2 regions of the Psychrobacillus sp. FSL K6-4615 genome follow, and region 2 is predicted to be linked to the other one. Evidence: a T-box and tRNA genes for the amino acid it is inferred to sense, from the RefSeq annotation. Region 2 holds a T-box; the other holds one or more tRNA genes.

Region 1 (16,296 bases), 1.8 Mb from region 2:
CTGGTAGTATTTTAGGTATTATTGCAGGTTACTATGGGAAATGGATAGACATGATTATTTCAAGAATTTTCGATATCATGTTAGCTTTTCCAAGTATATTATTGGCCATTGCTGTAGTTTCTGTCTTAGGACCGTCTTTACAAAATGCATTGATTGCTATTGCGATTATTAATATTCCTAACTTTGGTCGCCTAATACGCTCGAAAGTTCTAAGTATTAAAGAAGAAGAGTACATAACATCTGCTAAAGCAATTGGGATGAGGGACATTCGAATTTTGTTTTCTCATATTCTACCTAATTCTATGGCACCGGTTATTGTTGCAGGAACACTGGCAATCGCTTCAGCTATTATTGAAGCAGCTGCTCTAGGGTTCTTAGGATTGGGAGCTCAAGCGCCTGCTCCTGAATGGGGGAAAATGCTAGCGGATGCCCGTATGTATTTAAGAAATGCACCGTGGACGATGATTTTCCCAGGAGTAGCAATAATGTTAACAGTTGTAGGATTTAACTTGATGGGTGATGGACTCCGAGATGCACTAGATCCGAAGATGAAAAATTAATAACCCTGCCACTTAGCATTCTAACGCTAAGTGGCATTTTTTTAGAAGAACTTTTACGAGGCGTAACTAATTTACTTGTTGTATTTGCTAAACAATAATCGGACGATCCAACTACTAATATCTAAAAAAAACTGGTTGGTCGCGAGAAAACTCACGATCAACCAGTTTTTTTAATAAGGCGTTTCTTCAATTTCAACAGTCAGCTCTTCGCTATGAAAGTTTTGATATGAGGTGATGAGTTTATCCACATGTTCCAATTGTTCCTCATAGCTTAAAATAGCAGATAGTAAATGTAGCAGATGGTATGAAGAAAACTCCTCTTCCATTTGTGTAATAGTAATTTGTTTGACGAAAATATCCATTACTTCTTGCCTTTGTAAAAATGCCTCGGAATCGTTCTCTTCAATATGCTCGGGTCTTAACTTACCGATGAATTTCAAATGGAGCTGTTCATGATAGGTTAATAGAGTATCCAATCTTTCCTTTATCATCATTAGAAAATGTTCGGGAAGAAGAGTAAATTCATGCTCATGGTGATGCAACTTTTTTAGTACATCTAAGCTTTTATAGGAAGCCGAAATTAATTCGCGGTAGACGACTAATTTTCTTCCCTTTGTGTGGTTTGCTTTCTTAGTGTATCCACGTTCTTCTTTAAAGAATGAGTATATTTGATCAACACGAACAAGTCTTTCATTTAATTGACTAATGGTTTGTTTAGTCGATTGATGATCGGATGCTTGTCGAACTGCTATTCGTAACCAACGAATTATTTCGTCCTGTGTATAGTGAATTGCATTGAATAGCTTCTTTTCAAACTTAGGAGGTAAAAATACTAAATTCACAATAAAAGCAGATATTACTCCAACTAGAATGGTAGCAAATCGTAATACTGCAAATAGTAGAAAGTCATCTCCTTGTATTTCCATAATCGCAATTACCGTAACAAGAGCTAGTGTTAAGGCTTTCTCTAATTTTAGTTTAAGCATAATTGTAATGGTGATGATTGCGGCAAATCCTACGATTACATAATCTTTACCGAAAACTAAAGAGAAGATAACTGCAACAATGGCTCCGATTAAGTTCCCTTGAATTTGTTCAGTGGCTGTTTTATACGACCTATATATAGAAGGTTGAATGGCGAAAATAGCTGCTATTCCTGCAAATACAGGATTGGGAAGCTGAAGTAATTCAGCTATGAATAAAGAAAATACAATAGCTACTCCAGTTTTAAATATTCGAGCTCCTAATTTCATTAAATCCAATCCTTTCGTAAGAAACAGCGCACTTGTTTATTGAAGTTTAGCAAATGCATTATTAACTGCAGAAAGTGTTTCTTGAATATCACTTTCTGAATGCGCAGTTGTGATAAACCAAGCTTCGTATTTTGAAGGTGCCAAGTTAATACCTTGGTTTAACATTAACTTAAAGAACTTCGCAAACATTTCCCCATCACTTGCTTCTGCTTGTTCATAATTCTCTACTTTCACATCTGTGAAGTAAACGGAAAGTGCGCCTTTAATACGATTAATAGTGATGGTCACATTATTTTTCTTGGCTGCTTCTAAAATACCGACCTCAAGTAGTCCACCTAGTCTATCGAGTTCATCATATAACCCAGGAGTTTGTAAAACTTCTAAGCAAGCAATACCCGCTTGCATAGACGCTGGATTACCTGCCATAGTTCCCGCTTGGTATGCTGGTCCTAATGGGGCAACTTGCTCCATAATTTCTTTTCTGCCACCGTAAGCACCTATTGGAAGACCTCCACCGATGATTTTACCTAATGCTGTTAAGTCAGGTGTTTGCTCTAACATAGTAGATGCTGCGCCGTAATGGAAACGGAATGCGGTAATTACTTCATCGTAAATAACTAGTGCACCTTTATCTTTTGCCAATTTATGAACTAGTGGAAGGAAATCTTCATTTGGCTCTACCATTCCAAAGTTTCCTACGATTGGCTCCACTAAAATACAAGCTAATTCGTCTCCCCATTTCTCCATAGCCTCCTCAAAAGCTTTTGGATCATTAAATGGAATAGTAATTACTTCTTTCGCTGTTTCTTTAGAAACACCCGCAGAGTCAGGAGTACCTAATGTAGCAGGACCTGAACCAGCTGCAACTAGTACTAAATCAAAGTGGCCATGATAGCATCCCGCGAATTTCATCACTTTTGTTCTTCCAGTATAAGCACGAGCAACTCGAATTGTTGTCATTACTGCTTCTGTTCCTGAGTTAACAAAACGAACTTTGTCCATTGAGGGAATAGCATCCTTTAACATTTTTGCAAAGGTTACTTCATGTTTTGTTGGAGTCCCATATAACAGACCAGTTTGTGCCGCTTTTGTGATGGCCTCGGTAATATGAGGATGTGCATGACCTGTAATAATAGGTCCGTATGCCGCTAAATAGTCGATATATTTATTGCCATCCACGTCATAAAAATAAGCACCTTCTGCTCTTTCCATAACGATAGGTGCTCCTCCACCTACTGCTTTATATGATCGTGATGGACTGTTTACACCACCTACTATATGTTCTAGTGCCTCAATTTGAATTTTTTCTGATTGTGTTTGTTTCAATGTCCTAGCCTCCGCTCAGTTTGTTTACAGATAGAAAGTATAACGTTTCTATTCAATTATTGTCTAGTATACTAATTCTTTAAGTTCCTCTTAATTGTAGACAATAATATTGAAAATTGCTAAGAAAATTGAACAAAGTGACTAACTTCGTTACGATATATATATAATAGGAGGGATTATGATGGAAAAACTAGAAGGCATGGTAGCACCTAACTTTTCATTGAAAAATGAAAAAGGAGATATTATTTCATTAAAAGACTTTGCAGGGAAGAAATATGTCGTTTTGTATTTTTACCCAAAGGATGCTACACCGGGCTGTACAACGGAAGCATGTGATTTTAAAGCGGCTCATACAAGTTTCACTGACTTAAATGCAGTTATTCTTGGAGTTAGCGCAGATGATGAAAAGGCCCATACAAAATTTATAGACAAGCATGGTCTTCCATTTTCGCTATTAGTAGATGATACGCATGAAGTATCAGAGGCATATGGAGTATGGAAGTTGAAAAAGAATTTTGGAAAAGAGTATATGGGTATCGAACGTTCTACTTTTTTAATCGATCCTACTGGAACGGTCGTAAAAGAATGGAATAAAGTTAAAGTCGACGGACACGTAGAAGAAGCACTTCTAACATTAAAATCATTAGTGACTGAAGGGCAATAATATGAGTATATTGTTTTCTTTTTTACCAAAGCAGGAGCAACAGGATGAATTAGTAAAAAAGTTCCCACATGCAGAATTTATATTTCAAAAAGGTTTAAATGAAGAACTGCTAAAGTCAGCGTCAATTCTAGTTACGTACGGCGAGGACATAGATGCACCTCACCTCAAAACTGCCGAACAGCTAAAATGGATTATGGTGGCTTCTGCTGGCTTAGAAAAAATGCCGTTACTGGAAATTGCAAAGCGGGGCATTGTCGTTACCAATGTACGAGGAATTCACAAAACTCCAATGGCAGAAACGATCTTAGCCCATATACTTTCTATTAAGAAGTCACTCCCGTTGATCAATGAAAATCAACGAAAAGGGGAATGGTCTAAACGTGTGTCTCCAACCGAATTATTAGATTCAACTGCGATAATATTAGGTCCCGGTGCAATAGGCGGGGAAGTAGGAAGAATACTACAGGCTTTTGGCGTGCACACAATTGGATGTAATAGCAGTGGAAAACTACCTCCATTTATGGACGAAATAGTTACCTTCGATAAACTAAATGAAGTTTTACCGAAAGCGGATATTGTTATTTCCATTCTACCGAGTACGGAGCAAACAAAGGGATTAATCACATACGAGCATTTACAGTCTATGAAGCAGAGTGCAATCTTTATGAATTTTGGACGTGGTGATTTAGTGAAAGAACAACACTTACTACGTGCATTAGAAGAAGAGAAAATCGCATATGCTGTACTGGATGTATTTGAGAAGGAACCACTTGCCGCAGAACACCCATTTTGGAGTATGAATAATGTAATCGTTTCTCCACATGTCTCCAGTCACTCTTCTCAATATGTAATAAGGGCGCTACAAATTTTCTCAAGTAATTTAAATGCTTGGATGGAGCAAAAGCCACTGGAAAATGAGATTGATTTGGAAAAGGGTTACTAATCTATGTATATCTTTCCTTAACGAGTAATAAATTTGACAGTTCATGCCCTTTCTATTTATACTTATTGTAACAATTATAATTAAAGAATGAATATGAAAAGAGGTGCATTGCGATGACGGAAGTACATTTAAGAGATGCTTTAGATACATTAAAATCGACTGGTGTACGAATTACACCTCAACGCCATGCGATACTGGAATTTATTATCCAATCTATGTCACATCCCACAGCGGACGATATATATAAAGCACTAGAAAGTAAATTTCCTAGCATGAGTGTTGCAACGGTTTATAATAATTTACGTGTTTTTAGAGAAGCAGGACTCGTTAAAGAGTTAACCTATGGCGATTCTTCTAGTCGTTTTGATTTTGTTACGAATGATCATTATCATATGATTTGCGACGCTTGCGGTAAAATTGTTGATTTTCATTATCCTGGATTAGATGAAGTAGAACATTTAGCTTCTCATTTAACTGGGTTTGATGTAAGCTATCATCGAATGGAAATTTACGGTGTTTGTCCAACATGCAAAGAGCATGCAACTAAAGTTCAATAAGCAAAACCGAGCGTAGTAAGACACGCTCGGTTTTTTATTTGTATAGTGGAGGTTGGCAAAAGCTCTGTATTTGCCACAATATACTAAGACAAAAAACATAGGATTTTCACTTCCACCTTCCACCTACTTAGAATAGAAAAAACACTTTGCTAAAAAAGCAAAGTGTCCATTATCTTTTTTTATTCAATGCTTCATCAAATTCTTGACCTTCAAGATTAGGATCTAGCGTTAAAGGTTCTTTACAATACATACACATATCTACTCTACCTAATACTTTAGTATGCTTACCACAGTTAGGACATACAACAGGCACTGCTTTTGTTGATAATAATCCAATCCAACCATAGACTGCTGTACTAGCTAAAATAGATAGTAGCCCCAGCGTTACGAAAATGGTAACTAATATACCGTTATCTTTAAAAAAGATTGCACCGTACATAATGATAAAACCAAAGAATATAAGTCCAAGTGCAAACGAACGTATACGATTTATTTTGTTTTTATAGGGTTTCATTTTTCAGCCTCCTAATTTCTACATACACTATATCATATTTTAGTATAAAGTTAAGTTAGGAATGAATTATAGAAGGAAATATAGAAAAGTTGTCGAAAATTTATAGTAGAAGTAAATAAAGGAGGCTTCATTTTGGAAGCGTTATTGAGACCGATTTATCAAGAAAGAGCAAGTGAACCTAATACACTTGGTGTTATTTTAGTAGAGAAACGGGCAGATTTTAGTCCTATTACAGATATGTTTGACTCTATTTTATTAATATTAACGAAAGAATCTGAGGTACCTGTTTTTACAAAGCATTATACGTATGAGGATAAAAAAACTGCGCTTCATATAATTACAGAAAAGCAGTTAAGAAAATGGCTCTTGTTGGGAACTAACCCGAAACTGGTGGATTGGTTAATCAACGGTCGCGTGGTATTTGATCGCAATGAATATGTAGAAAGTTTAAAACAAGAGCTATACGTATTTCCGATAAACGGAAGAAAAGCTCGAATGGGTATAGAGTTTGCCAAACTAACGAGACGGTATTTAGAAGGAAAGCTTTTTTTTGAACAACGTAATTTCTTAGATGCTTATAATCATATGGTAGATTCTTTACATCATCTAGCACGATTAGCTGTTTTTGAAAATGGTATGCACCCAGAAGTGATGGTATGGAATCAAGTAAAAGCATTAGATCCTTCTATATATAAATTGTACGATGAGTTAATCTCTAGTGATGAATCATTAGAAAAAAGATTAGAGCTTTTGTTTTTAGCGAGTGACTTTTTGATTCATTCCCGATCAAAAGATGGAGCACAACACATTATAGAAGTACTTGGCTCAAAAGAGTTTTGGACGATCCAAGAAATTCATGAGCAAGAAGAGCTTAAAAACTACTCTGTAGATTTAGAGGTTTTTATCGAGTTTCTAATAGATAAAGGGTATATTTCAATTGAAGAACAGCAAACCAAAAGCAACGCGATCATGCATAGATACTACAAAGTGATGATGTAGAAACAACATTTAAAAACGAACAATGAAATTTGTTCGTTTTTATTGTTGACATAATAAATAAATGCATGGTATTATAATAAGCGTCGTCAAAAACAACACAAACTATTTCAAACAAATAATAGTGAAAAAGTTTTTTAGAAAAACTTCTTGACACTTACCGAGTACGATGGTAAATTAGAGAAGTCGCAAAAAACGACACAACAAAATGAACATTGAAAACTGAACATGCAAAACGTTAAGAAACATAGCTTTCAACTAACTTAGTTAGTATGATAGCAAAACAATTTTGGACATCATTTAATGATGATGCCAGCAAAACAAAATGAGCTTTTAAACTAGTTCTAATTTGTTCGCTCTCAATGTGCTCTGCATACTGAAGGTGAACTATTATGGAGAGTTTGATCCTGGCTCAGGACGAACGCTGGCGGCATGCCTAATACATGCAAGTCGAGCGAATGACGAAGAAGCTTGCTTCTTCTGATTTAGCGGCGGACGGGTGAGTAACACGTGGGCAACCTGCCCTGTAGATTGGGATAACTCCGGGAAACCGGGGCTAATACCGAATAATCCATTTCCTCTCATGGGGAGATGTTAAAAGACGGCATCTCGCTGTCACTACAGGATGGGCCCGCGGCGCATTAGCTAGTTGGTGAGGTAACGGCTCACCAAGGCGACGATGCGTAGCCGACCTGAGAGGGTGATCGGCCACACTGGGACTGAGACACGGCCCAGACTCCTACGGGAGGCAGCAGTAGGGAATCTTCCACAATGGACGAAAGTCTGATGGAGCAATGCCGCGTGAGTGAAGAAGGTTTTCGGATCGTAAAACTCTGTTGTGAGGGAAGAACAAGTACGAGAGTAACTGCTCGTACCTTGACGGTACCTCATTAGAAAGCCACGGCTAACTACGTGCCAGCAGCCGCGGTAATACGTAGGTGGCAAGCGTTGTCCGGAATTATTGGGCGTAAAGCGCGCGCAGGCGGTCCTTTAAGTCTGATGTGAAATCCCACGGCTCAACCGTGGAAGGTCATTGGAAACTGGGGGACTTGAGTACAGAAGAGGAAAGCGGAATTCCAAGTGTAGCGGTGAAATGCGTAGAGATTTGGAGGAACACCAGTGGCGAAGGCGGCTTTCTGGTCTGTAACTGACGCTGAGGCGCGAAAGCGTGGGGAGCAAACAGGATTAGATACCCTGGTAGTCCACGCCGTAAACGATGAGTGCTAAGTGTTAGGGGGTTTCCGCCCCTTAGTGCTGCAGCTAACGCATTAAGCACTCCGCCTGGGGAGTACGGTCGCAAGACTGAAACTCAAAGGAATTGACGGGGGCCCGCACAAGCGGTGGAGCATGTGGTTTAATTCGAAGCAACGCGAAGAACCTTACCAGGTCTTGACATCCCGCTGACCGGCCTAGAGATAGGCTTTTCCCTTCGGGGACAGCGGTGACAGGTGGTGCATGGTTGTCGTCAGCTCGTGTCGTGAGATGTTGGGTTAAGTCCCGCAACGAGCGCAACCCTTGATCTTAGTTGCCAGCATTTAGTTGGGCACTCTAAGGTGACTGCCGGTGATAAACCGGAGGAAGGTGGGGATGACGTCAAATCATCATGCCCCTTATGACCTGGGCTACACACGTGCTACAATGGACGGTACAGAGGGTCGCAACCCCGCGAGGGTGAGCAAATCCCATAAAACCGTTCTCAGTTCGGATTGTAGGCTGCAACTCGCCTACATGAAGCCGGAATCGCTAGTAATCGTGGATCAGCATGCCACGGTGAATACGTTCCCGGGCCTTGTACACACCGCCCGTCACACCACGAGAGTTTGTAACACCCGAAGTCGGTGGGGTAACCCTTATGGGAGCCAGCCGCCGAAGGTGGGACAGATGATTGGGGTGAAGTCGTAACAAGGTAGCCGTATCGGAAGGTTCGGCTGGATCACCTCCTTTCTAAGGATAATATCGGAATACGAATCTTTATTCGTATCTTAACGTTTTGCAGTTCAGTTTTGAATGTTCATATTTATTATATGGAAATTCAAAGAGGGCCTATAGCTCAGCTGGTTAGAGCGCACGCCTGATAAGCGTGAGGTCGATGGTTCGAGTCCATTTAGGCCCACCATACCCTTTTTAAATCCCGGGGCCTTAGCTCAGCTGGGAGAGCGCCTGCCTTGCACGCAGGAGGTCAGCGGTTCGATCCCGCTAGGCTCCACCAAAGATTATTATTTGTTCTTTGAAAACTGGATAAAACGACATTGAAACAATAAACAACAAGAAATTCTGTTGTGATTATTTACGTAATCACAACGTGTAAGACTTTTTAACTTTTAGGTTAAGTTAATAAGGGCGCACGGTGAATGCCTTGGCACTAGGAGTCGACGAAGGACGGCACTAACACCGATATGCTTCGGGGAGCTGTAAGTGAGCTTTGATCCGGAGATTTCCGAATGGGGAAACCCACTGTTCGTAATGGAGCAGTACATTTGCGTGAATACATAGCGCATCTGAGACACACCCAGGGAACTGAAACATCTAAGTACCTGGAGGAAGAGAAAGAAAATTCGATTCCCTGAGTAGCGGCGAGCGAAACGGGAATAGCCCAAACCAAAAGGCTTGCCTTTTGGGGTTGTAGGACACTCTACATAGAGTTACAAAGGAATGAGTTAGACGAAGCGATCTGGAAAGGTCCGCAGGATAGGGTAAAAGCCCCGTAGTCTAAAATTCATTCTCTCTTGAGTGTATCCTGAGTACGGCGGAACACGTGAAATTCCGTCGGAATCTGGGAGGACCATCTCCCAAGGCTAAATACTACCTAGTGACCGATAGTGAACCAGTACCGTGAGGGAAAGGTGAAAAGCACCCCGGAAGGGGAGTGAAATAGATCCTGAAACCGTGTGCCTACAAGTAGTTAGAGCCCGTTAATGGGTGATAGCGTGCCTTTTGTAGAATGAACCGGCGAGTTACGATCCCATGCAAGGTTAAGTCGAGAAGACGGAGCCGCAGCGAAAGCGAGTCTGAATAGGGCGAATGAGTATGTGGTCGTAGACCCGAAACCAGGTGATCTACCCATGTCCAGGATGAAGGTAAGGTAACACTTACTGGAGGTCCGAACCCACGCACGTTGAAAAGTGCGGGGATGAGGTGTGGGTAGCGGAGAAATTCCAATCGAACCTGGAGATAGCTGGTTCTCTCCGAAATAGCTTTAGGGCTAGCCTCAAACGTTAGAATCTTGGAGGTAGAGCACTGTTTGGACTAGGGGCCCATCCCGGGTTACCGAATTCAGACAAACTCCGAATGCCAATGATTTATGTTTGGGAGTCAGACTGCGAGTGATAAGATCCGTAGTCAAGAGGGAAACAGCCCAGACCACCAGCTAAGGTCCCAAAGTATTTGTTAAGTGGAAAAGGATGTGGCGTTGCTTAGACAACCAGGATGTTGGCTTAGAAGCAGCCATCATTTAAAGAGTGCGTAATAGCTCACTGGTCGAGTGACGCTGCGCCGAAAATGTATCGGGGCTAAACAAATCACCGAAGCTGTGGATTGATACCTTTGGTATCAGTGGTAGGAGAGCGTTCTAAGGGCGTTGAAGTCAGACCGGAAGGACTGGTGGAGCGCTTAGAAGTGAGAATGCCGGTATGAGTAGCGAAAGACGGGTGAGAATCCCGTCCACCGTATGACTAAGGTTTCCTGAGGAAGGCTCGTCCGCTCAGGGTTAGTCGGGACCTAAGCCGAGGCCGATAGGCGTAGGCGATGGATAACAGGTTGATATTCCTGTACCACCAAACCACCGTTTGAGTAATGGGGGGACGCAGAAGGATAGGGTAAGCATGCTGTTGGTTATGCATGTCCAAGCAGTAAGGTGTGAATGTAGGCAAATCCGCATTCTTTAACATTGAGCTGTGATGGCGAGGACGTATGTCTAGAGTTCCTGATTTCACACTGCCAAGAAAAGCCTCTAGCGAGGTGAAAGGTGCCCGTACCGCAAACCGACACAGGTAGTCGAGGAGAGAATCCTAAGGTGAGCGAGAGAACTCTCGTTAAGGAACTCGGCAAAATGACCCCGTAACTTCGGGAGAAGGGGTGCTCTTTTGGGTTCATAGCCTAGAAGAGCCGCAGTGAATAGGCCCAGGCGACTGTTTAGCAAAAACACAGGTCTATGCAAAACCGTAAGGTGAAGTATATGGGCTGACGCCTGCCCGGTGCTGGAAGGTTAAGAGGAGTGCTTAGCGCAAGCGAAGGTGCGAATTGAAGCCCCAGTAAACGGCGGCCGTAACTATAACGGTCCTAAGGTAGCGAAATTCCTTGTCGGGTAAGTTCCGACCCGCACGAAAGGCGTAACGATCTGGGCACTGTCTCAACGAGAGACTCGGTGAAATTATAGTACCTGTGAAGATGCAGGTTACCCGCGACAGGACGGAAAGACCCCGTGGAGCTTTACTATAGCTTGATATTGAATTTTGGTGCAACTTGTACAGGATAGGCAGGAGCCTTAGAGCCCGGAGCGCCAGCTTCGGAGGAGGCGTCGGTGGGATACTGCCCTGGTTGTATTGAAATTCTAACCCATACCCGTAACCCGGGTAGGAGACAGTGTCAGGCGGGTAGTTTGACTGGGGCGGTCGCCTCCTAAAGTGTAACGGAGGCGCCCAAAGGTTCCCTCAGAATGGTTGGAAATCATTCGAAGAGTGTAAAGGCAGAAGGGAGCTTGACTGCGAGACCTACAAGTCGAGCAGGGTCGAAAGACGGGCTTAGTGATCCGGTGGTTCCGCATGGAAGGGCCATCGCTCAACGGATAAAAGCTACCCCGGGGATAACAGGCTTATCTCCCCCAAGAGTCCACATCGACGGGGAGGTTTGGCACCTCGATGTCGGCTCATCGCATCCTGGGGCTGTAGTCGGTCCCAAGGGTTGGGCTGTTCGCCCATTAAAGCGGTACGCGAGCTGGGTTCAGAACGTCGTGAGACAGTTCGGTCCCTATCCGTCGTGGGCGTAGGAAATTTGAGAGGAGCTGTCCTTAGTACGAGAGGACCGGGATGGACACACCGCTGGTGTACCAGTTGTTCTGCCAAGAGCATCGCTGGGTAGCTATGTGTGGACGGGATAAGTGCTGAAAGCATCTAAGCACGAAGCCCCCCTCAAGATGAGATTTCCCATTACGCAAGTAAGTAAGATCCCTCAAAGACGATGAGGTAGATAGGTTCGGGGTGGAAGCGTGGCGACACGTGCAGCTGACGAATACTAATCGATCGAGGACTTAACCAAATTTTGTTTAACGTAACAATGTCGTTTATCCAGTTTTGAAAGTACAAAAAAAATATAAAAAAAAGCTTGAATTATTTTCTAGTTTTGTTATACTAAGTATTGTCTTTCAAATTAATAAGGTCTAGTGATGATGGCGAAGAGGTCACACCCGTTCCCATACCGAACACGGAAGTTAAGCTCTTCAGCGCCGATGGTAGTTGGGGGTCTCCCCCTGTGAGAGTAGGACGTTGCTAGGCTGTATTATTCCGAAGTAGCTCAGTGGTAGAGCAATCGACTGTTAATCGATTGGTCGTAGGTTCGAGTCCTACCTTCGGAGCCATTTTAGGAGAGCTGTCCGAGTGGCCGAAGGAGCACGATTGGAAATCGTGTAGGCGGGTTAAACTGTCTCAAGGGTTCAAATCCCTTGCTCTCCGCCAGATTAGTTTTCTACATAAAAGTATGGCCCCTTGGTCAAGCGGTTAAGACACCGCCCTTTCACGGCGGTAACACGGGTTCGAATCCCGTAGGGGTCACCATTTATTAAATTGAACGAATGAAGTTGACGCAGAGATGCGAAGCTTATCGTAATTTAACCCAGGAGGATTAGCTCAGCTGGGAGAGCATCTGCCTTACAAGCAGAGGGTCGGCGGTTCGAGCCCGTCATCCTCCACCATTTCTTTTGAAACAAATTAGCAATTATAGTATTGTCGCGGGGTGGAGCAGTGGTAGCTCGTCGGGCTCATAACCCGAAGGTCGCAGGTTCAAATCCTGTCCCCGCAACCAAATGGTCCCGTGGTGTAGCGGTTAACATGCCTGCCTGTCACGCAGGAGATCGCCGGTTCGATCCCGGTCGGGACCGCCATTTTTTAAAAGATTGGTGATAAGCAAGAAGGTCGAGGAAGCGATTGAGTGATGGAAGGAACGTACTAAAGTACGTGACTAACTGAACGAATGAAGCTGACAAAGAGATTCGCAGCTTAGCACAATCGAATTTGGCTCAGTAGCTCAGTCGGTAGAGCAAAGGACTGAAAATCCTTGTGTCGGCGGTTCGATTCCGTCCTGAGCCACCATATTTATACGCCGGAATAGCTCAACTGGTAGAGCAACTGACTTGTAATCAGTAGGTTGAGGGTTCAAGTCCTTTTTCCGGCACCATACACTGGTGGGGTAGCGAAGTGGCTAAACGCGGCGGACTGTAAATCCGCTCCTTCGGGTTCGGCGGTTCGAATCCGTCCCCCACCACCAGTTTTTAGGGGCATAGTTTAACGGTAGAATAGAGGTCTCCAAAACCTTTGATGTGGGTTCGATTCCTACTGCCCCTGCCAATTTTTTTTAGTTAGCTTTGAATAATGGCGGTTGTGGCGAAGTGGTTAACGCATCGGATTGTGATTCCGACATTCGGGGGTTCAATTCCCCTCAGTCGCCCCATATTCCTTAGTAGTTAGCTCTTTTTTTATTTGTGGCGGTTGTGGCGAAGTGGTTAACGCACCGGATTGTGATTCCGGCATTCGGGGGTTCAATTCCCCTCAGTCGCCCCATTGGGGTATAGCCAAGCGGTAAGGCAATGGATTTTGATTCCATCATGCCCTGGTTCGAATCCAGGTACCCCAGTTTGCGGAAGTAGTTCAGTGGTAGAACACCACCTTGCCAAGGTGGGGGTCGCGAGTTCGAACCTCGTCTTCCGCTCCAATTACTTTACGGCGGCATAGCCAAGTGGTAAGGCACAGGTCTGCAACACCTTTATCACCGGTTCAAATCCGGTTGCCGCCTCCAATTTTTAAAAATGATTTAATAACTGCCTAGTATTTATTTTGCCGGTGTGGCGGAATTGGCAGACGCGCGGGACTCAAAATCCCGTATCCTCTGGATGTGCCGGTTCGACCCCGGCCACCGGTATAAAAGCAAAGAACCCTTGATATTTCAAGGGTTCTTTTTTTGGAAAAATGTAGATAACATAGTTGTACTATAAATAGAAAAAGAAATTACTCACGGTTTCAATAGTAATAAGAATAAGCCCAAGAGAAATCACCTCTTGGGCTTTATATGTTTACAAGCTACCACAAAGCTTTTGATCATTTAGTGTGTTCCTACAATAGTTAGGAATCAACACGGCAAACTCTGCACTCCTTTGGAATCTAGGGCAATTCTCTTAAGCAACGATACATGTTACGCATAACCATTTACAAAGTACTCGATTATTTCTAAATCGTCTTCCGTCACGTCACGGCCAAAATGAGAGGACATCTCTTCTGCAATTGCCTCTATTTTTCCTTTATGTTTATTTGTTAATTCTGCACTTGTCTTCAATAATGATACAAAGGAAGTAAATTCATCCTTTGTTAAAGGTGCTGGATGATGAGATAGGAAGAAGATTTCTGCGTCATAGCCTTCAATTTTCTCCAAAAGCTTATACATCTTTTCAATGGTATAATGCCACTTTTCTGCGTACATATTTGCATAGAGACAGTCCCCAAGAAATAATGTCTTTTCCTCTGCTATATAAATGAGATTCGAATCAGGTGAATGATCTCCACCAACATGTTCAATGATACAGTTAACCCCACCTATATTAAGTTTGATTTGCTTGTCAAAAATGATAGTGGGATCTGGTATGATAACTTCTCGCATACTTCCTAGCTCTAGCTTTATCGCATCTGCACAAAAAGGAATTTCAATCCCTGCTTCGACACGTCCATCCAACTCCTTGTCTTCCCATGATAGCTTTTGAAGTTCTTTTACTTTGTTATAGGTCATGGAATTGGAAACTGAAGGAACATCCATTTCACGTAAGCCAAATACATGATCCCAATGCCAATGTGTGAGAGCCAGAATATCCCCGGTGAGATGATAGGAAGCTAATTGCTCTTTAAAGTATTTAGCGTGATTAGAAGAATTACCAGCATCAATCAGTAGAGTCTGTTTGTCCCCTACAATAGCAGCTAATATCGGTCGATCTGTCTTTTGATATGCAGGCAGGTAAAAGAGTCGATCGGAAAGTTTTTTCAATGTTTGCATGAACTCGTACTCCCTTAAGAATGTTTATAATGTTCATTATATACTACTGTTTCAAGAGATGAAAAATAAAGCTAACTAGAAGTGTTTTTTAACTTTGCACTCCCGGGTGGGGATACATAGTTGTTAAATCTAGTTGCATATAAATTTGCTCGTGCAAACATGTAAAATTTATTATTGTTTGATAAAGATCCACTTTCATTTAATTTTTTAAACTATATATGTACTTTAGTAAGCGAGTCTCTTAAAGGTAGAGTTTGAAAAGATTCACAAGATAGCTTATTAAGCCCTCCCGTGAACCAATTCTAATAGTAAGTAAAACCTATCCAACAAACTGTTTGATTAGCTCGTTAAATTTTTCTCGTTCTTCCCAGAAAAGCCCATGTCCGCTATAGTGAAATGGAACGAGATGCGAATTTTTTATGGCTTCGTTAAGTTCTTGAGCTTGTTTAAATGGCACAAGCTTGTCATGTACACCATGAACGATTAATGTAGGAACTGTTATTTTAGGAAGATCTGTACCAAGCTTTTCATCTCTTAAAGTGTTGATAATTGCTGCTGTGGACCAACCAGCTGCTTGTAGTCCTAATCCATTAAACCAATTAGAGAATGGGGCAGAAATATATTGAAAGAAAAAAGTATCTGTTACACCTTGCATCATTTTAGGTCGGTCGTTTAATGTTTCTGTAAGAAGTCGGTTCGCTGTTTCCTGTGTAAATCCAGTTGGAGCAGCGGCGTCTATTAGAATCAGTCTCGATAATCCGTAAGCATTGTGACGAGTCGCATATCGTATAGCGATTGCTCCTCCTGTAGAATGGCCAGCTAGCGTAAAGTTGGTTAACTGGAGTGATTTAACTACTGCATGGATGTCATCTGCTAGTCTGTCAAAGTTGTAGCCATGGATTGGTCTATCTGACTTTCCAAATCCTCTCCAGTCAATACCAATACAGCGATATCCCATTGATGGCAGAACATCATACTGATATTCGAATTGTTCATGGTTTAAAGGCCAACCATGTAAAAACACAATTGTCTTGCTTGCACTAGGATTGATATCCTCTACAAATAAATTCACACCTTGTTCTACGTTTACAAAGTAACCCACGCCAATTCCTCCATGAAAAAGTTTTATAGGTTAAGATACTCGAAAGTGTTTAAATGGGTGAATCGCAAGATACTAACCACAAATCGCAAATTAGAATTTTTTAATCGTAAGTTCCCCTAAGATAATCGCAAGTT
Region 2 (16,296 bases):
AAGACTAGGATTACCAATTGAAAAGATGTCTAAAACAATCCATAAATACGGTAATACATCTTCGGCTTCTATCCCATTGTCTTTATATGATGAAGTGATAAATGGCAAAGTAAAAGATGATGATATTATTGTGATGGTTGGCTTTGGTGGAGGATTAACTTGGGGTGCAATTGCATTAAAATGGGGAAAATAAGCGAACAATTTGGAAGGATGAATCTTACATGATGAAACGCAGAGTAGTAGTTACGGGTTTAGGAGCTGTTACACCACTAGGTAATAATATAGAAACAACTTGGTCGGGTATTAAAGAAGGAAAATCTGGTGTAGGTATGCTGACAAGATTAGATGCATCACAGTTTGCTGCTAAGGTTGCTGCTGAAGTAAAAGACTTTGATATAGAAAAATATATTGAAAGAAAAGAAGCACGAAAAATGGATCGCTTTACCCATTACGCATTAGCTGCTTCTATTATGGCTGTCGAAGATGCCAACCTGACAATAACAGAAGAAATTGGTCTTCGTACAGGAGTATGGATTGGTTCTGGTATAGGGGGAATGGAGACTTATGAAGCACAATTCCGTGTCTTTTTAGAGAAAGGAGCACGCCGAGTAAGTCCATTTTTTGTACCAATGATGATTCCAGATATGGCAGCAGGGCAAGTATCCATTCATTTTGGCGCGAAGGCTATTAATTCTTGTTCGGTAACAGCTTGTGCATCTGGCACAAACTCAATTGGAGATGCATTTAAGGTGATTGAACGTGGGGATGCAGACGTGATGATTACAGGCGGAGCAGAATCACCTATTACTCATATGTCTGTAGCAGGATTTGTATCAAATACTGCCCTTACGTTAAATACAGATCCTGAGAAAGCATCTCGTCCATTCGATGCAAATCGCGATGGATTTGTAATTGGAGAAGGCGCTGGGATTATTATTTTAGAGGAATATGAACATGCCGTTGCACGTGGAGCTAAAATTTATGCGGAAATTATCGGATATGGCTCAACTGGAGATGCACATCATATTACAGCACCAGCACCAGGAGGCGAAGGTGCAGCTCGTGCGATGAAACAAGCACTTGACGATGCTACAATTTCACCAGAACAAGTAGATTATATTAATGCGCATGGAACGAGTACACCATACAACGACCATTTTGAAACAATGGCAGTGAAAACTGTGTTTGGAGAACATGCATATAAACTTGCTATGAGTTCTACTAAGTCTATGACAGGCCACCTTTTAGGTGCTGCAGGTGGCGTTGAAGCAATCTTCACTGTATTAGCATTAAAAGAGGGAATATTGCCACCGACAATGAATTTAGACACTCCAGATCCAGAATGTGATTTAGACTATGTACCAAATGCTGCAAGAAAAGAAGACATCGAATATGCTATGAGTAATTCATTAGGTTTCGGTGGACATAATGCAAGTATTTTATTCAAAAAAATATAAAATTATTCTCTCAAAGCATTTCCAAGGTTTATTTGGAAATGCTTTTTTTGAATTCTATAATTCATCGCTTTAAAGTGTTGATTCGTCAGTGTTTTAATACACAAAACAACTTTTTTGTAAGAGAAAATGTTGAAATATGACGAATATATTAATATTCCAATAAAATAATTTAATTATTTATATATGCCTCAATCGTATGTTATAACTAGCTTTTTAGATTATTTAAATTTTCTCAAAGTATCCAATTAATCAAATATTGAAAAAATAATATTGCGATTGTAATAGAACTGTAATAGAATTTAACCAGAAGGTAATAATAAACAGAAAATTTAAACATTGAATGAGCAAGTAGACTTCTAAAATAATAGTTTAGTAGAGCGATTACTGAAAGGAGCAATATGTTGAACAACTTAGAACAGATTTTAACCATAAACGACTTACATACAGGTTTTCGCATAAAAGATACATATTACGATGCGGTTGATGGTGTATCTCTAACCTTAAGAAAAAATGAAATACTTGCAGTAGTGGGCGAGTCAGGTTGTGGGAAATCTACATTAGCCACTTCTATTATTGGACTATATGATCATAACAAGACACGAGTTCAAGGAGAAATTCTATATAATGGGGAAAACCTAACCCTGTTGAAAGAGGATAAGTTAAATGATGTCCGTGGAGAAGAGATAGGAATGATTTTCCAAGATCCGTTATCAGCTTTAAACCCATTAATGAGAATTGGTGAGCAGATTGAAGAAGGTCTTGTGTATCATACTAAAATGTCAAAACAAGAGCGCAATACGCGTGTATTAGAATTACTAAAACAAGTAGGAATCCCGAATCCAGATCGAATTGCTAAACAGTTTCCCCACCAACTTTCAGGCGGGATGAGACAACGTGTAATTATTGCAATTGCTATTTCTTGTAAACCAAATATTATTATTGCTGATGAACCGACAACTGCATTAGATGTTACAATTCAAGCTCAGATTCTGGATCTGTTGAAAGAACTTCAAAATGAAACAGGAGCAGGTATTGTATTAATCACACATGATTTAGGTGTAGTAGCTGAAACGGCTGACCGTGTTGTAGTTATGTATGCTGGGCAAATTATTGAAGAAGCACCTGTAGATGAGTTGTTTGCAAATCCTAGACATCCATATACACGTTCACTACTAAATTCTATTCCACAGATGAATAGTGAGAATGAAAAGCTACAAGTAATACAAGGAATGGTACCATCGTTAGTAAAATTACCAAGAGTAGGATGTAGATTTGCAGATCGTATCCCTTGGATTCCTGCTGAAGCACATGAAGAAAATCCGACATTGCATGAAGTATCTCCAGGTCATCTCGTTAGATGTACATGCTGGCAGCATTTTCACTTTGAAAGTGAAAAAGGAGGTAATCCCCTATGAGTTTCATGCAAATTAATGACCTAAAGGTGCATTACCCTATTCGTGGAGGATTTTTCAATACAGTTGTAGATAATGTGCACGCTGTAGATGGAATAAATCTTGAATTTGAAAAAGGGAAAGCATATGGACTAGTAGGAGAATCAGGTTGTGGAAAATCTACAACTGGCAAATCTATTATCGGTCTAGAGAAAATTACATCTGGAAACATTATTTATGAAGGCGTGGATGTTACAAACAAAGTAAGAAGTAGAAATTCCGCCTATAACCGTGATATCCAAATGATTTTCCAGGATGCACACTCTAGTTTGAATCCGCGAAAAAGAGTAGAGGATATCATCGCAGAACCTATTCGTAATTTCTTGAAACTTTCTCCTGGTGAAGAAAGAAAAAGAATAAATGAATTATTGGCGATTGTTGGGATGAGTGAGGAAGCAAGAATCAAATATCCCCATGAATTTTCAGGTGGACAAAAACAACGTATAGGTATAGCAAGAGCAATTGCAAGCAATCCTAAACTAATTATTGCTGATGAACCAGTATCGGCACTCGATTTATCCGTTCAGGCACAGGTTTTAAACTTCTTAAAAGATATTCAAGAGGAGTTTGGATTGAGTTTCTTATTTATATCCCACGATCTGGGAGTAGTTAAACATATGTGTGATAATATCTCGATTATGTATAAAGGACGTTTTGTAGAGTCTGGTAATCGAAATGATATTTATACAAATCCTCAACATATATATACGAAAAGATTACTGTCTGCAATACCGGAGGTAAATCCTACAAATCGTGAAGAGCGAAAGAATATCCGAAGAGCTGTAGAAGTAGATTATTTAACGAATCACCATAATTATTATGATGAGAATGGAAGAGTTTTTGATTTACAAACAATCTCCAATACACATCAAGTGGCAATGAGTGCTCAGAACAAAGGGGGCATGTAATATGTGGAAAACAATAATTAGGCGTATTCTCGTAATGATTCCACAATTATTTGTACTTAGTCTTTTAATATTTATTATGGCGAAGTTTATGCCTGGGGACCCTTTTACAGGATTAATCACTCCAGAAACAGATCCCGCTAGAGTAGAAGAACTTCGTATTAAAGCTGGTTTCTATGACCCATGGTATGTTCAATATGTGAACTGGATTGGGAATGCTTTTCAAGGAGACTTTGGACGTAGCTACACCTTTAACGTCCCTGTTGCTGATTTAATCGGAGAACGTGCGTTGAATACATTATGGTTATCTTTGTTAAGTGTATTTTTATTATATTTAATTGCCATTCCACTAGGAGTTATAGCTGGTAGATTCCATGACTCTCTCCTAGATAAAACGATTGTATTGTATAGCTTTATAGTTTTTGCCATACCAACATTTGTATTAGGATTGATCAATCTGTTCTTCTTCGGATATGAATTAGGTTGGTTCCCTACTAGTGGGACCGTAGATATTAAATACGAGTCTGGAACAGCTGGCTTTATATGGAGTAAGTTCTATCATATTTTATTACCAGCGATTACGTATGCCTTACTTGCGACTACTGGGATTATTCAGTACCTACGTTCCGAAATTATTGATTCTAAGTCGTTAGATTATGTACGGACTGCGAAAAGTAAAGGTATTCCGATCAATAAAGTGTATTCTCGTCATATATTACGTAACTCGTTGTTACCGATTGCAGCCTTTTTAGGGTTTACTATTACAGGACTTCTAACTGGATCTATCTTTATTGAAACTATTTTTGGATATCATGGTATGGGACAATTGTTCATTCACGCAATTAATGGGCGTGATTATAGTGTAATTACAGCACTTGTTATGCTTTTTGGATTCTTAACATTATTAGGAAGTCTATTATCCGATATCATCATGAGCATCGTTGACCCTCGAATTAGGATTGACTAAAAAATAATGGATAAGGAGAGTCCAAATAATGAAAAATACGGAAGCTATTGAAGCATCAAAAGAGATGAAAGTAAGCTCTCCCCCGACTGGTTTTCAAGTTATTGCGCGGGAGTTCATGAAAGATAAATTAGCAATGTTCTCATTAATATCGTTAATTGTAGTTATTGGAAGCATATATATATGGGCATGGCAAATTGACCAAACTCAGCTTATGCGAATAAGCTTGCGTGACAAGCTAGCAGAACCAGGTGAAAAATTCTGGTTAGGAGCCGATAAAGGCGGGCGGGATATCCTTGGCCAATTAGTAGTAGGTGCGCGTAACTCATTGACAATTGCAATATCAGTTACATTATTAACAGGCTTTATCGGTGTAGTCATTGGTTTAGTGACAGGCTATTTTGGAGGATGGATTGATAATATCTTTATGCGTATTATTGATTTCTTCATTACTATACCTTCTCTAATGATTATCATTGTATTTGTAACTATCGTACCAAAATATAATATTCTCATATTCATTTTAATAATGAGTGTATTCTTATGGGTAGGTACTGCGCGGGTTATTCGAAGTAAAGCTCTTTCTGAAAGTAGAAGAGACTATATAAATGCATCGAAAACATTAGGCACAGGTAATTTCGTTATTATTTTCAAAGAAATGATGCCGAATTTAAGCTCTCTATTAATCGTGGAGATGACACTAAATTTTGCCGGAAATGTCGGATTGGAAACTGGACTATCGTTTTTAGGTTTTGGTTTACCGCCGTCTACACCAAGTTTAGGAACACTTGTAAGCTATGCAACAGATCCATTCATCATGGAAAATGCCTGGTGGAACTGGTTGCCAGCAGCATTACTAATCTTATTACTTATGTTAGCGATCAATTATGTTGGTCAGGCAATTCGAAGATCTGCTGATGCACGTCAACGACTTGGTTAAAAATAGTTATTAGACGCTAGAGCGTTTGATATATAAAAAGAGAATAAAAAGGAGGAAAAAGAATGAATAAGAAACTTTTAGCTTTACTTGCATTACTTTTGACAATGATGCTAGTTCTTGCCGCGTGTAATTCAGATGAAGACACTTCAAAACCTGCTGATGAGCCGGATAAGACAGAAGACGGTGGAGAAAAGGAAGATGATGGTGCAGAGGAAAATGCTGAAGAGCCTGCCTCAGACGATTTATTCTCTGTAGTACTTGATAACGAAGGCGAAGCTATTAAAGGAGGAACTTTACAAGTTGCATTAGTAAATGATTCTCCATTCCAAGGTATCTTCTCTTATACTCTATATGAAGATGCTTATGATTCTGAAATTATGGCTTACTCAAGTAATGTACTATTTGACACTGATGGAGATTTCCTAATTTCTGATGGTGGCATTGCTACATTAGATGTTGACGAAGCTAGCAATAAAGCAACTATTAAGATTCAAGACGGAGTTAAATGGTCAGACGGAGAGCCACTTAAAATTGAGGATTTAATCCAACCTTACTTAATTATTGGCCATCCTGATTATGCAGGAGTTCGTTATGATTCAGACTTCCAAAATATCGTTGGTGCTGTAGAATATCATGATGGAAAAGCAGATACAATTTCAGGATTGAAAAAAGTGGATGAAACTACTTTAGAAATTTCATTCAACAAAGTTTCTCCAGCAATCTACTCAGGTGGAGATGGACTATGGTTTTATGCTGAACCAAGTCATATCGTAAAAGATATTCCTGTTGCTGAATTACTTGAAAGTGATGCTGTACGTAAAAACCCAGTTACTCTAGGGGCATTCAAATTCGACAAAATCGTTCCTGGTGAGACTGTACAATTTGTACGCAATGACAACTACTGGAAAGGTCAAGCAAAACTGGACGGCGTAGTGATCAAAACAGTTCCAACTGCATCAGCTGCGAAAGCATTAGAAACTGGTGAGTACGATTTAGCTCTTTCTTTCCCAACAAGCGCTTATGAAAATGTGAAAGATCTTGAAAATATTTCGCTTCTTGGTCGTCAAGAATTGTACTACTCTTATGTAGGATTCAAACTTGGGAAATATGACTATGATGCAAGTCTTGCAATTACAAATGAAGAAGAAGCAAAAATGGGTGACAAAGTATTACGTCAAGCAATGGGTTATGCTTTAGACATCGAGCAAGTTAATGAAGTATTTTACTTCGACTTACGTGAACGTGCTAACTCTCTAATTCCACCAGTATTTAAATCATTCCATGATGCATCTATTGAAGGATATAACTATGATCCAGAAAAAGCTAAAAAACTACTAGACGATGCTGGATATAAAGATACAGATGGCGATGGTCTACGTGAAGATCCAAAAGGAGAAAAACTTTCTATTAAATTAGCAGCTATGGCTGGTGATGAAACACAAGAACAAGTAATCTCTTACTATTTACAAAACTGGGGTGAGGTTGGTTTAGACGTACAATTAGCTACAGGTCGTCTAATTGAATTCAACACATTCTATGATAAAGTACAAGCGGATGATCCAGAAATCGATGTATTCATGGGCGCATGGGGTACAGGTACAAACCCATCTCCAGCAGGATTATACTCTAAAACAGCGGTATATAACTTCAGCCGTTACACATCTGAAGACCTTGAAGGATTGTTAACTGCAATCGATTCTCCTGAAGCAATTGATGGAGAATTCCGTGCTAAGAAGTTCCGTGAATGGCAAGAATATATGCAAGATGTTTCTGCTGTAATTCCTATGCAATTCCGTTATGAATTACTTCCAATCAATGATCGTGTTAAAAACTGGGACTTCGGTTATGATACTGATTTCGATTATATCGATATCGAACTAGTGGCTGATACTCCAGTTAAATAAATATTTTTTTAAAAAACCGCTCTTAAACGAAAGTTTAGGAGCGGTTTTTCATATGGTCTTATAAGGATGTGATACTAATAAGATTATTAATATTTTTAGTCAGTTATGGAATAGCAGTTATTAGCTGCTCACATTTAGTACTTTATTTGAACTTTTTATCGCTAGGCTACTCCTGGAGATCGGTCCTCATGTATATGATGGTGTCGACGGATTTTATACTTTTATGTGTGTCTATACTAGCAATTACTTTAGTCGTCTTCTTCCGAGACCCATTGCAGCTTCCATCTTAACTAAAGTTTCATTTGCAAGAGCCTGGGCTTTCTCTGCTCCTAAGTCTAGAATTTCATCCAGTTCAGTAGAATTGAGCAACTGCTCATATCTTTGTTGAATAGGGGTTAAATGCGCAATAATGACTTCAGCCACGGAAGCTTTGAAATCTCCATATCCCTTGCCTTCATATTTTTGTACAAGTGTTGGGATGGATACGTCTGTTAAAGCGGATTCAATTGTTAAGAGATTAGAAACTCCGGGTTTGTTTTCAGGATCGAAAGCAACGATACCTTCAGAATCTGTAACAGAGCTTTTAATTTTCTTTTCAATTTCCTTTGGGCTATCCAAAAGTCGTATCGTAGCTTTTAGATTGGAATCTGATTTACTCATTTTCTTCAGTGGGTCTTGTAAGGATTTAATACGAGCTCCATTTTTGGGTAATTGAATTTGCGGAACTGTCAATACTTCACCATATCGTTTGTTGAATCTTTCAGCTAAGTCTCTTGTTAACTCGACATGTTGAGTTTGATCATCACCGACAGGTACAATATCTGTTTGGTATAAAAGTATATCCGCTGCCATCAATGGTGGATAAGTTAACAATGCTGCTGAAACCGCATCTTTACCAGTAGATTTATCTTTGAATTGAGTCATTCTTTCCAATTCACCGATATACGAAATACATTGCATAATCCAGCCAGCTTGTGTGTGTGCAGGAACTTCAGACTGTATAAATAATGTGGATTTCTCCGGATCAATGCCGACAGCAATATATAATGCTGCTAATGAGCGAATATGATCACTTAGTTCTTTCGGGTCCTGCGCAATTGTAATAGCATGCTGATCTACAATACAAAACACACAATCATAATCATGTTGTAATGCAGTGAATTGTCGGAAGGCACCAATGTAATTCCCCAATGTGATAATTCCTGTTGGTTGTACGCCTGAAAAGATCTTCTTCATTTTTACTATCTCCTTTTGTATTGAAAAATAAAAAAAAACATCACGCATCCCTATAAAAGGGACGAATGATGTTAAATCCGTGGTACCACCCAGCTTGCTAAAATAATTAGCCACTCTTGTTTCGTAACGTGAACGGGACGGTATATGCTACTTTCCTTTCACATATACTGCTCAGAAGCCCATTCCATTTACCGTATGATCTGTTCACAGCGACCACAGACTCTCTTAGCATACTTCAGTAAATGTACTTTTCTTCTTCAAAGCTAAATTATTTAGTTTTGATTATTATATATAGAAGAAACACAAAAATCAAGGGATCTTAATTAGCTGAAATAGATAAACAAAGCAATACTCATACAAAGTAAACTCGAGAGACCTAATGCAATTATTGGTTTATAGGGAAATGAAAAAACTTCAGACGGCAAACGCATCTGTTTTGCTTCTTTTCTCATATATCTCGGTGTAAATATCTTGCGTGTACTTGCAGTAAAGAAATCAAAAAAACCACCTGAAACCACATAAGTCATTAAACCAATAAATGTTATTGTTCCTCCGACAAAAAAGGACATGTTTATGTATGATACGAGTTGGATATTTTTATAAACCAATAGCATTAATATAAAAATAATTACCTGACTACCCAAAAAATAAATTAACCTATTCTTCATATTTCACCTCATCATTTGTAAATTATAAAATAGACACTGAAAATATGCAAAAAATTGATTATTTAAATTACCAAAAATAAGCAATTTCTTTTCCAAAGATTCACAATTGTTAGGACAATGTAATGATATTGTTACACTATTGTAAAAATATAAAAAAAAAGCCTGTACAAGCTAGAAAGAAAATGTATAATAAATATTGTAATGAATTTTTCTGAATATTTAAGGAGGTTAATTTTATGAAGAATAACAAGCTTGTATGGCTTTTAAGCCTACTGTTAGTTGTTGCTTTATTCCTAGCTGCTTGTGGTGGCGATGATAAGGAAACTAAAGATGATACAACTACAGACAAAGACGATAAAGACGCAACAACTGAAGAAACAGAAGTAGCAGCAGATGAGGAACAAGTTCTTAACTTGATCATGACTGCTGAAATTCCAACAATGGACTCAGCTCTAGTAACTGACGCAGTTGGTTTTGACCTACTTAACAACGTGAACGAAGGTTTATACCGTTTGAATCAAGAAAATATTGCTGTTCCTGCAATCTCTGATGGGGAACCAACAGTTTCTGAAGATGGATTAGTTTATACTTTCAAATTACGTGATTCTAAATGGTCTGACGGTACTCCAGTAACTGCTAATGACTTTGAATATTCATGGAAGCGTGCTATGAACCCAGATACTGCATCTGAATATGGTCCATATATGATGGCGGGAGTTATCAAAAACGCTACTGCGATTTCTGAAGGAAAAATGGATTACACTGAGTTAGGTGTTAAAGCGCTAGATGAAAAAACTTTAGAAGTTTCGCTTGATAAACCAACTCCTTACTTCTTATCACTTATGTCATTTGGAACATTCTTACCACAAAGTGAAGCATTCGTTACTTCGCAAGGTGAAAACTACGCGAAAAACTCTGAATCACTTTTATACAACGGACCGTTTACACTTGCTAATTGGGACGGAACAGGTTTATCTTGGCAACTTCTTAAAAACGAAGAGTACTGGGATAAAGAAACTGTGAAACTAACAGAAATTAACTATGATGTAGTTAAAGAGCCAGGTACTGGCGTTAACTTATATACAGAAGGTCAAAAAGACCGTGCACCACTTACAGGTGATTTTGCGATGCAATACGGTGCTGACCCAGATTTAATCCATGAGTCAGAAACATCTGTATTCTATTTCAAATACAATCAAGAACGTCTTGGAGAAAAAACTCCACTTGCTAACGTAAATATTCGTGAAGCAATCACAAAAGCGTTTGACAAACAAGATTTAGTAGATGTAGTTTTAGCGAATGGTTCTGTACCTGCTAACTACTTAGTACCAAAAGACTTCACTTTCGACGAAAATGGTACTGACTTCCGTGATGTTAACGGAGACATGGCTGTATTTAATGTTGAAGAAGCAAAAGCTGCGTTTGAAACAGGTTTATCTGAATTAGGTGTTTCTGAGTTAACTCTAGAAATCTTAAATGGAGATACAGAATCTGCGAAGAAAACTGGTGAATACCTTAAAAATCAATTAGAAACAAACTTACCAGGTTTAACTGTACAATTAAAAGAAGTTCCATTTAATGTTCGTTTAGATCTTGATACAAACCAAGACTACGATATTCAAATTGCTGGATGGGGACCTGATTATCAAGATCCTTACACATTCATGAACTTATGGTTAACTGGTGGCGGTAACAACCAAATGTCATATGCAAACCCTGAATATGACAAATTAGTAAACTCGGCTGTAAATGAATTAGCACTAGATCCAGAAGCTCGTTGGCAAGCACTTGCTGATGCTGAAAAACTTCTTATTGATGAAGATTTTGGAATCGGACCAATGTACCAACGTGGATTAATGTTCCTTCAAAAACCATATGTTAAAGGTATTGTTGCCCACCCATTCGGTGGAGACTATAGCTACAAATGGGCTTACATCGAAGGTAAAAACTAATAGTTTAGTAAATCTTTAAAATCACATAGTTTGAGAGTATATGGTTTCCTAATGCGGACCATATACTCTCTTTTTAAATGAATCAGAATTCACCAAATATTTTATATTTTTATTCTTTTTGACAACAGGTAGTTTAATCTGTTTATATATATTTAGTAATTAATCTATTAAAATATTTTTTGTAGGAGGTGCAAAGATGACAAAATACATTATTCGTCGTGTGTTTTATATGTTTATAACATTTTTCCTGATTGCAACGGCTACATTCTTCTTGATGAAGGCGCTTCCAGGATCCCCGATTAGCTCTGCTCCTAAACTATCTCCTTCACAACTTGCGATAGTTGAAGCCAATTATGGGTTAGATAAACCAGTCCCGGTACAGTATGCAAAGTATATGTTAAATTTGGTCCAAGGTGATTTAGGAAACTCGTTCCAATTTAAAAACGCAAGTGTAACAGAATTGATTATTAATCGTCTGGGACCTTCAGTATTACTCGGAACCCAAGGGTTAGTCCTTGGTGTAGTACTCGGTATACTTTTAGGAATGATTGCAGCCTTAAGACAAAATACAATATGGGATTATGGTAGTACGTTAATAGCTATCATTGGTATTTCAATTCCATCTTTCGTTTTTGCAACATTCCTCCAATATTGGTTTGGTGTTAAATGGGGACTATTCCCTGTTGCCTTATGGAAAGACGGTTGGATGTCGAGTGTGCTTCCATCTCTTGCACTAGCAATGGGACCACTTGCAACAGCTTCTCGTTTTATCCGAACAGAGATGATTGAAGTATTAAGTTCAGATTACATCACTTTAGCTAAATCTAAAGGAGCAAGTGGATTTGAAGTTGCATTTAAACATGCTTTCCGTAATGCATTAATCCCACTTGTAACAGTATTAGGTCCTCTAGCTGCAGGATTACTAACTGGATCACTTGTAATTGAACAAATTTTTGCGATTCCTGGAATCGGAGAACAATTTGTAAAAGCAATTTTATCAAATGACTTCTCAATCATTATGGGTACAACACTGTTCTTCTCTGCGTTCTTAATAGTCGTAATATTCGTAGTTGATATTCTTTACGGAATCATTGACCCTCGTATTCGTTTGTCAGGAGGTAATAATTAATGAGTCAAGAAACAAAAAAATTACCTGCTGAGTCGTTTGAAAGAGTTCAATTAGATAGTAGTCATGCGGAAAGAATTTCGAAACCAAGTTTAAGTTTCTGGCAAGATGCTTGGTTGCGTATCCGCAAAAACAAAGCAGCTATCGTTAGTATGTTTATATTGGCTTTTATCATCATCATGGCGTTTGTCGGACCGGTGGTTAGTCCACATGATGCTGAAACTCAAACATTGAAACATGCAAATCTACCACCGAAAGTTCCAGGACTTGAAAACCTTGGTATATTCGATGGAGTTGGTAACTTAGCTGGTAAAGAAGTAGATTTATACGAAATGAAAAAAGTTGATACGTATTATTGGTTCGGTACAGATGGCCTAGGCCGCGATATGTTCTCACGTGTTTGGGAAGGTACGCAAATCTCCTTATTAATTGCTTTTGCTGCTGCTTTAATTGATATGGTTATTGGTGTAGCATATGGAGGGATTTCTGGTTACTACGGTGGTCGTGTCGATGATATATTACAACGAATCGTGGAAATCTTATATGGAATTCCGACGTTAGTTGTCGTTATACTAATGCTTCTATTTATGGAACCAGGCATAACTGCGATCATTATCGCAATCACCTTAACAGGGTGGATCGGTATGTCCCGAATTGTTCGTGGTCAAGTACTGAAATTCAAAAACCAAGAATTTGTTCTGGCATCAAGAACACTAGGCGCAACTAATGGTCGAATTATTACTAAGCACATTTTACCTAATATCATGGGTATTATCATTATTAATACTATGTTTACTATTCCGAGTGCGATTTTCTTTGAAGCTTTCTTAAGTTTCATAGGATTAGGACTTCAAGCACCTAACGCGTCTTTAGGTACACTTATTAATGATGGTTATAAGTTAATTCAGTTCCAACCGCATATTTTATTGTATCCGTCTCTTATCTTAAGTCTATTAATGATTGCATTTAATTTACTTGGTGATGGTTTGCGTGATGCATTTGATCCGAAGATGAAAGACTAAAGGAGGAAAGCGAATATGGAAAAGATATTAGAAGTTAAAAACCTAGAGCTTTCCTTCCATACATTTGCTGGTGAAGTAAAGGCCATTCGTGGCGTTAACTTCGACTTAAAAAAAGGGGAAACACTGGCAATTGTAGGAGAGTCTGGCTCTGGTAAATCAGTTACAACAAAAGCAATTATGCGTTTGTTACCTGAATCTAGTTCAGAATTTAAAAGTGGTCAAATATTATTTAACGGAAAAGATTTAACTAAGCTATCGGATAAAGAGATGCAAAAGATTCGAGGAAAAGATATTTCAATGATTTTCCAAGATCCAATGACTTCTTTGAATCCTACAATGACAATTGGTAACCAGATTATGGAGCCGATTTTAAAACACCAAAAAGTTGGGAAATCGGAAGCACGTAAAGTAGCAATAGACTTATTGCGTTTAGTTGGTATGCCGAAACCTGAAGCACGTATTAAGCAATATCCTCACCAATTCTCTGGTGGTCAACGTCAACGTATTGTTATTGCTATTGCGCTAGCATGTAATCCACAGATTCTTATTGCGGATGAGCCAACTACTGCATTAGATGTAACGATTCAAGCACAAATTTTAGAGTTAATGAAAGACCTTCAAAAGAAAATAGATACATCTATCATCTTCATTACACATGATCTTGGGGTCGTGGCAAATGTTGCGGATAGAGTAGCCGTTATGTATGGTGGTAAAATAGTTGAGATTGGGACCGTAGATGAAATATTCTATAACCCTCAACACCCTTATACATGGGGCTTACTAAGTTCAATGCCTTCATTAGATAGTGCCGATGAAAAATTATATGCAATTCCAGGAACACCTCCTGATTTATTGTATCCACCTAAAGGTGATGCATTTGCACTACGTAGTGATTATGCTTTGAAAATAGACTTAGAAGAAGCACCACCATTTTTTAAAGTAAGTGATACGCACTCAGCTGCTACATGGTTGTTACATCCGGATGCTCCACAAGTTGAGCCTCCACTAGCAATTGTAGAACGTATGAAAAAGTTCCCAGGTAGCCGCTATTATGAAGGAACGGAAGGAGGGACTTACTAATGGCTGAAAAATTACTAGAAATTAAAAATCTTAAGCAGTATTTCAATCAAGGTAAGCCTAATGAAGTTCGTGCGGTAGACGATATCAGTTTCGATATATATAAAGGGGAAACACTTGGACTAGTAGGGGAATCTGGCTGTGGTAAATCCACAACAGGTCGAACAATTATACGCCTTTACGAAGCAACAGATGGACAAGTAATTTATGATGGAATTAACGTTCATGATAAAAAGTCGAAAAAAGATTTAAAATCATTTAACCGTAAAATGCAAATGATCTTCCAAGATCCTTATGCTTCGCTAAATCCGCGTATGAAAGTACTTGATATTATTGCGGAAGGTTTAGACATTCATGGACTTGTTAAAAATCCAAAAGAACGTAAAGAACGTGTTGTGGAATTATTAGAAACTGTAGGGTTGAACCGTGAGCACGCTGACCGTTATGCACATGAGTTTTCTGGTGGACAAAGACAACGTCTAGGTATTGCGAGAGCACTAGCTGTTAACCCAGAATTCATCATTGCCGATGAGCCAATCTCGGCATTAGACGTTTCTATTCAAGCACAAGTAGTTAACTTACTAAAAGAATTACAAGAAGAAAAAGGCTTAACGTATTTGTTTATCGCCCATGATTTATCAATGGTTAAGTATATTTCGGATCGAATCGGTGTTATGTATTTTGGTAAGTTAGTAGAACTAGCTTCTGCAGAGGATTTATATAAAAATCCAATGCATCCATATACACAGTCACTATTGTCAGCTATACCACTTCCGGATCCAAATTATGAGCGTACTCGTGTGCGTAAATCATACGATCCTGCTTCTCATAATTATCAAGATGGGGAAGAGATAGCAATGCGCGAAGTAACGCCTGGACATTTTGTATATTGTTCAACAAAAGAGCTTGCCACTTTACAAGCTATTTCAGGTTCACAAGTATAATAAATCAGCGACCATTCATACGAATGGTCGCTTTTTTTGAAAGAAAGTATATAAGGTACTGACTGGATTCCAAGTAAATGATATGAAAATACTCACACCTAAGCGATAAACGTTTCATTGAAGTATTACTTACTTGATTGACTGGAGTGTAATGTGGTGCCTTCTATAGGGCCGAGAAAACGTCAGCGGAAAGTATTTTAGTGGACAAACGATGTGGTTCACCTCTTCAAGTATTAGCTGACTAATTAATAAAGCCAATATTCTGTCCAAAGTGCCTTTTATATCATAAATTGATTTAATCGTATTTTAATGGGTATACATGTAAGGTAAATATGAAATTCTCGCACTCTATTTATTTTTGGTCTAATGGCACTTTCTTTCATAGTTTGAACTTGTTAGAATAGAGTGACTTATAGGAGAGGGATTTTTAAAATATGAAAAAGTATCTAAGAGTAATAGCTTCGGCATCGATAGCAATGACAGTATTTATACCTGGTGCTGTTAGTGCAGAAACAAATTTATTTTCAAAAGAATTTTCTTCTAAAGAATTTAGCTTTCAAGCAATAGACGAAACTCTTGTATCTTCATCTAAATTATTCACATATGATTCTGGTTTGACATTTGAATATCCAGATGCGGTAAGAGGTGTA

What was found. A T-box is a leader RNA that pairs with one kind of tRNA and senses whether it is charged. The one in region 2 lies ahead of trpS (tryptophan--tRNA ligase), so its partner is inferred to be a tRNA-Trp.
Region 1: it encodes a tRNA-Trp, which carries the amino acid that the T-box ahead of trpS (tryptophan--tRNA ligase) is inferred to sense. The anticodon was not compared.

What each region holds. Positions count from the first base shown of each region.
Region 1 is NZ_JBBOYQ010000001.1:2,807,482-2,823,777, reverse strand. It holds gene nikC (nickel transporter permease) at 1-560, shown strand, start outside; gene MKX53_RS14190 (FUSC family protein) at 731-1,813, opposite strand; gene MKX53_RS14185 (glutamate-1-semialdehyde 2,1-aminomutase) at 1,850-3,139, opposite strand; gene bcp (thioredoxin-dependent thiol peroxidase) at 3,321-3,803, shown strand; gene MKX53_RS14175 (D-2-hydroxyacid dehydrogenase) at 3,805-4,746, shown strand; gene perR (peroxide-responsive transcriptional repressor PerR) at 4,860-5,303, shown strand; gene MKX53_RS14165 (YgzB family protein) at 5,473-5,817, opposite strand; gene MKX53_RS14160 (nucleotidyltransferase-like protein) at 5,950-6,816, shown strand; rRNA gene MKX53_RS14155 (16S ribosomal RNA) at 7,203-8,757, shown strand; tRNA gene MKX53_RS14150 (tRNA-Ile) at 8,853-8,929, shown strand; tRNA gene MKX53_RS14145 (tRNA-Ala) at 8,947-9,022, shown strand; rRNA gene MKX53_RS14140 (23S ribosomal RNA) at 9,138-12,066, shown strand; rRNA gene rrf (5S ribosomal RNA) at 12,187-12,302, shown strand; tRNA gene MKX53_RS14130 (tRNA-Asn) at 12,311-12,385, shown strand; tRNA gene MKX53_RS14125 (tRNA-Ser) at 12,391-12,482, shown strand; tRNA gene MKX53_RS14120 (tRNA-Glu) at 12,507-12,581, shown strand; tRNA gene MKX53_RS14115 (tRNA-Val) at 12,643-12,718, shown strand; tRNA gene MKX53_RS14110 (tRNA-Met) at 12,754-12,828, shown strand; tRNA gene MKX53_RS14105 (tRNA-Asp) at 12,832-12,907, shown strand; tRNA gene MKX53_RS14100 (tRNA-Phe) at 13,040-13,115, shown strand; tRNA gene MKX53_RS14095 (tRNA-Thr) at 13,125-13,200, shown strand; tRNA gene MKX53_RS14090 (tRNA-Tyr) at 13,207-13,290, shown strand; tRNA gene MKX53_RS14085 (tRNA-Trp) at 13,297-13,370, shown strand; tRNA gene MKX53_RS14080 (tRNA-His) at 13,398-13,473, shown strand; tRNA gene MKX53_RS14075 (tRNA-His) at 13,508-13,583, shown strand; tRNA gene MKX53_RS14070 (tRNA-Gln) at 13,585-13,656, shown strand; tRNA gene MKX53_RS14065 (tRNA-Gly) at 13,660-13,734, shown strand; tRNA gene MKX53_RS14060 (tRNA-Cys) at 13,745-13,818, shown strand; tRNA gene MKX53_RS14055 (tRNA-Leu) at 13,859-13,941, shown strand; gene MKX53_RS14050 (MBL fold metallo-hydrolase) at 14,212-15,060, opposite strand; gene MKX53_RS14045 (alpha/beta fold hydrolase) at 15,380-16,162, opposite strand.
Region 2 is NZ_JBBOYQ010000001.1:1,011,586-1,027,881, forward strand. It holds gene MKX53_RS04700 (beta-ketoacyl-ACP synthase III) at 1-193, shown strand, start outside; gene fabF (beta-ketoacyl-ACP synthase II) at 222-1,457, shown strand; gene MKX53_RS04710 (ABC transporter ATP-binding protein) at 1,856-2,872, shown strand; gene MKX53_RS04715 (ATP-binding cassette domain-containing protein) at 2,869-3,816, shown strand; gene opp4B (oligopeptide ABC transporter permease) at 3,818-4,780, shown strand; gene MKX53_RS04725 (ABC transporter permease) at 4,809-5,717, shown strand; gene MKX53_RS04730 (oligopeptide ABC transporter substrate-binding protein) at 5,780-7,621, shown strand; gene trpS (tryptophan--tRNA ligase) at 7,865-8,857, opposite strand; T-box leader at 8,912-9,127, opposite strand; gene MKX53_RS04740 (DUF3899 domain-containing protein) at 9,181-9,525, opposite strand; gene MKX53_RS04745 (peptide ABC transporter substrate-binding protein) at 9,762-11,477, shown strand; gene opp3b (oligopeptide ABC transporter permease) at 11,674-12,606, shown strand; gene opp3C (oligopeptide ABC transporter permease) at 12,606-13,625, shown strand; gene MKX53_RS04760 (ABC transporter ATP-binding protein) at 13,641-14,705, shown strand; gene MKX53_RS04765 (ABC transporter ATP-binding protein) at 14,705-15,646, shown strand; gene MKX53_RS04770 (putative glycoside hydrolase) at 16,081-16,296, shown strand, end outside.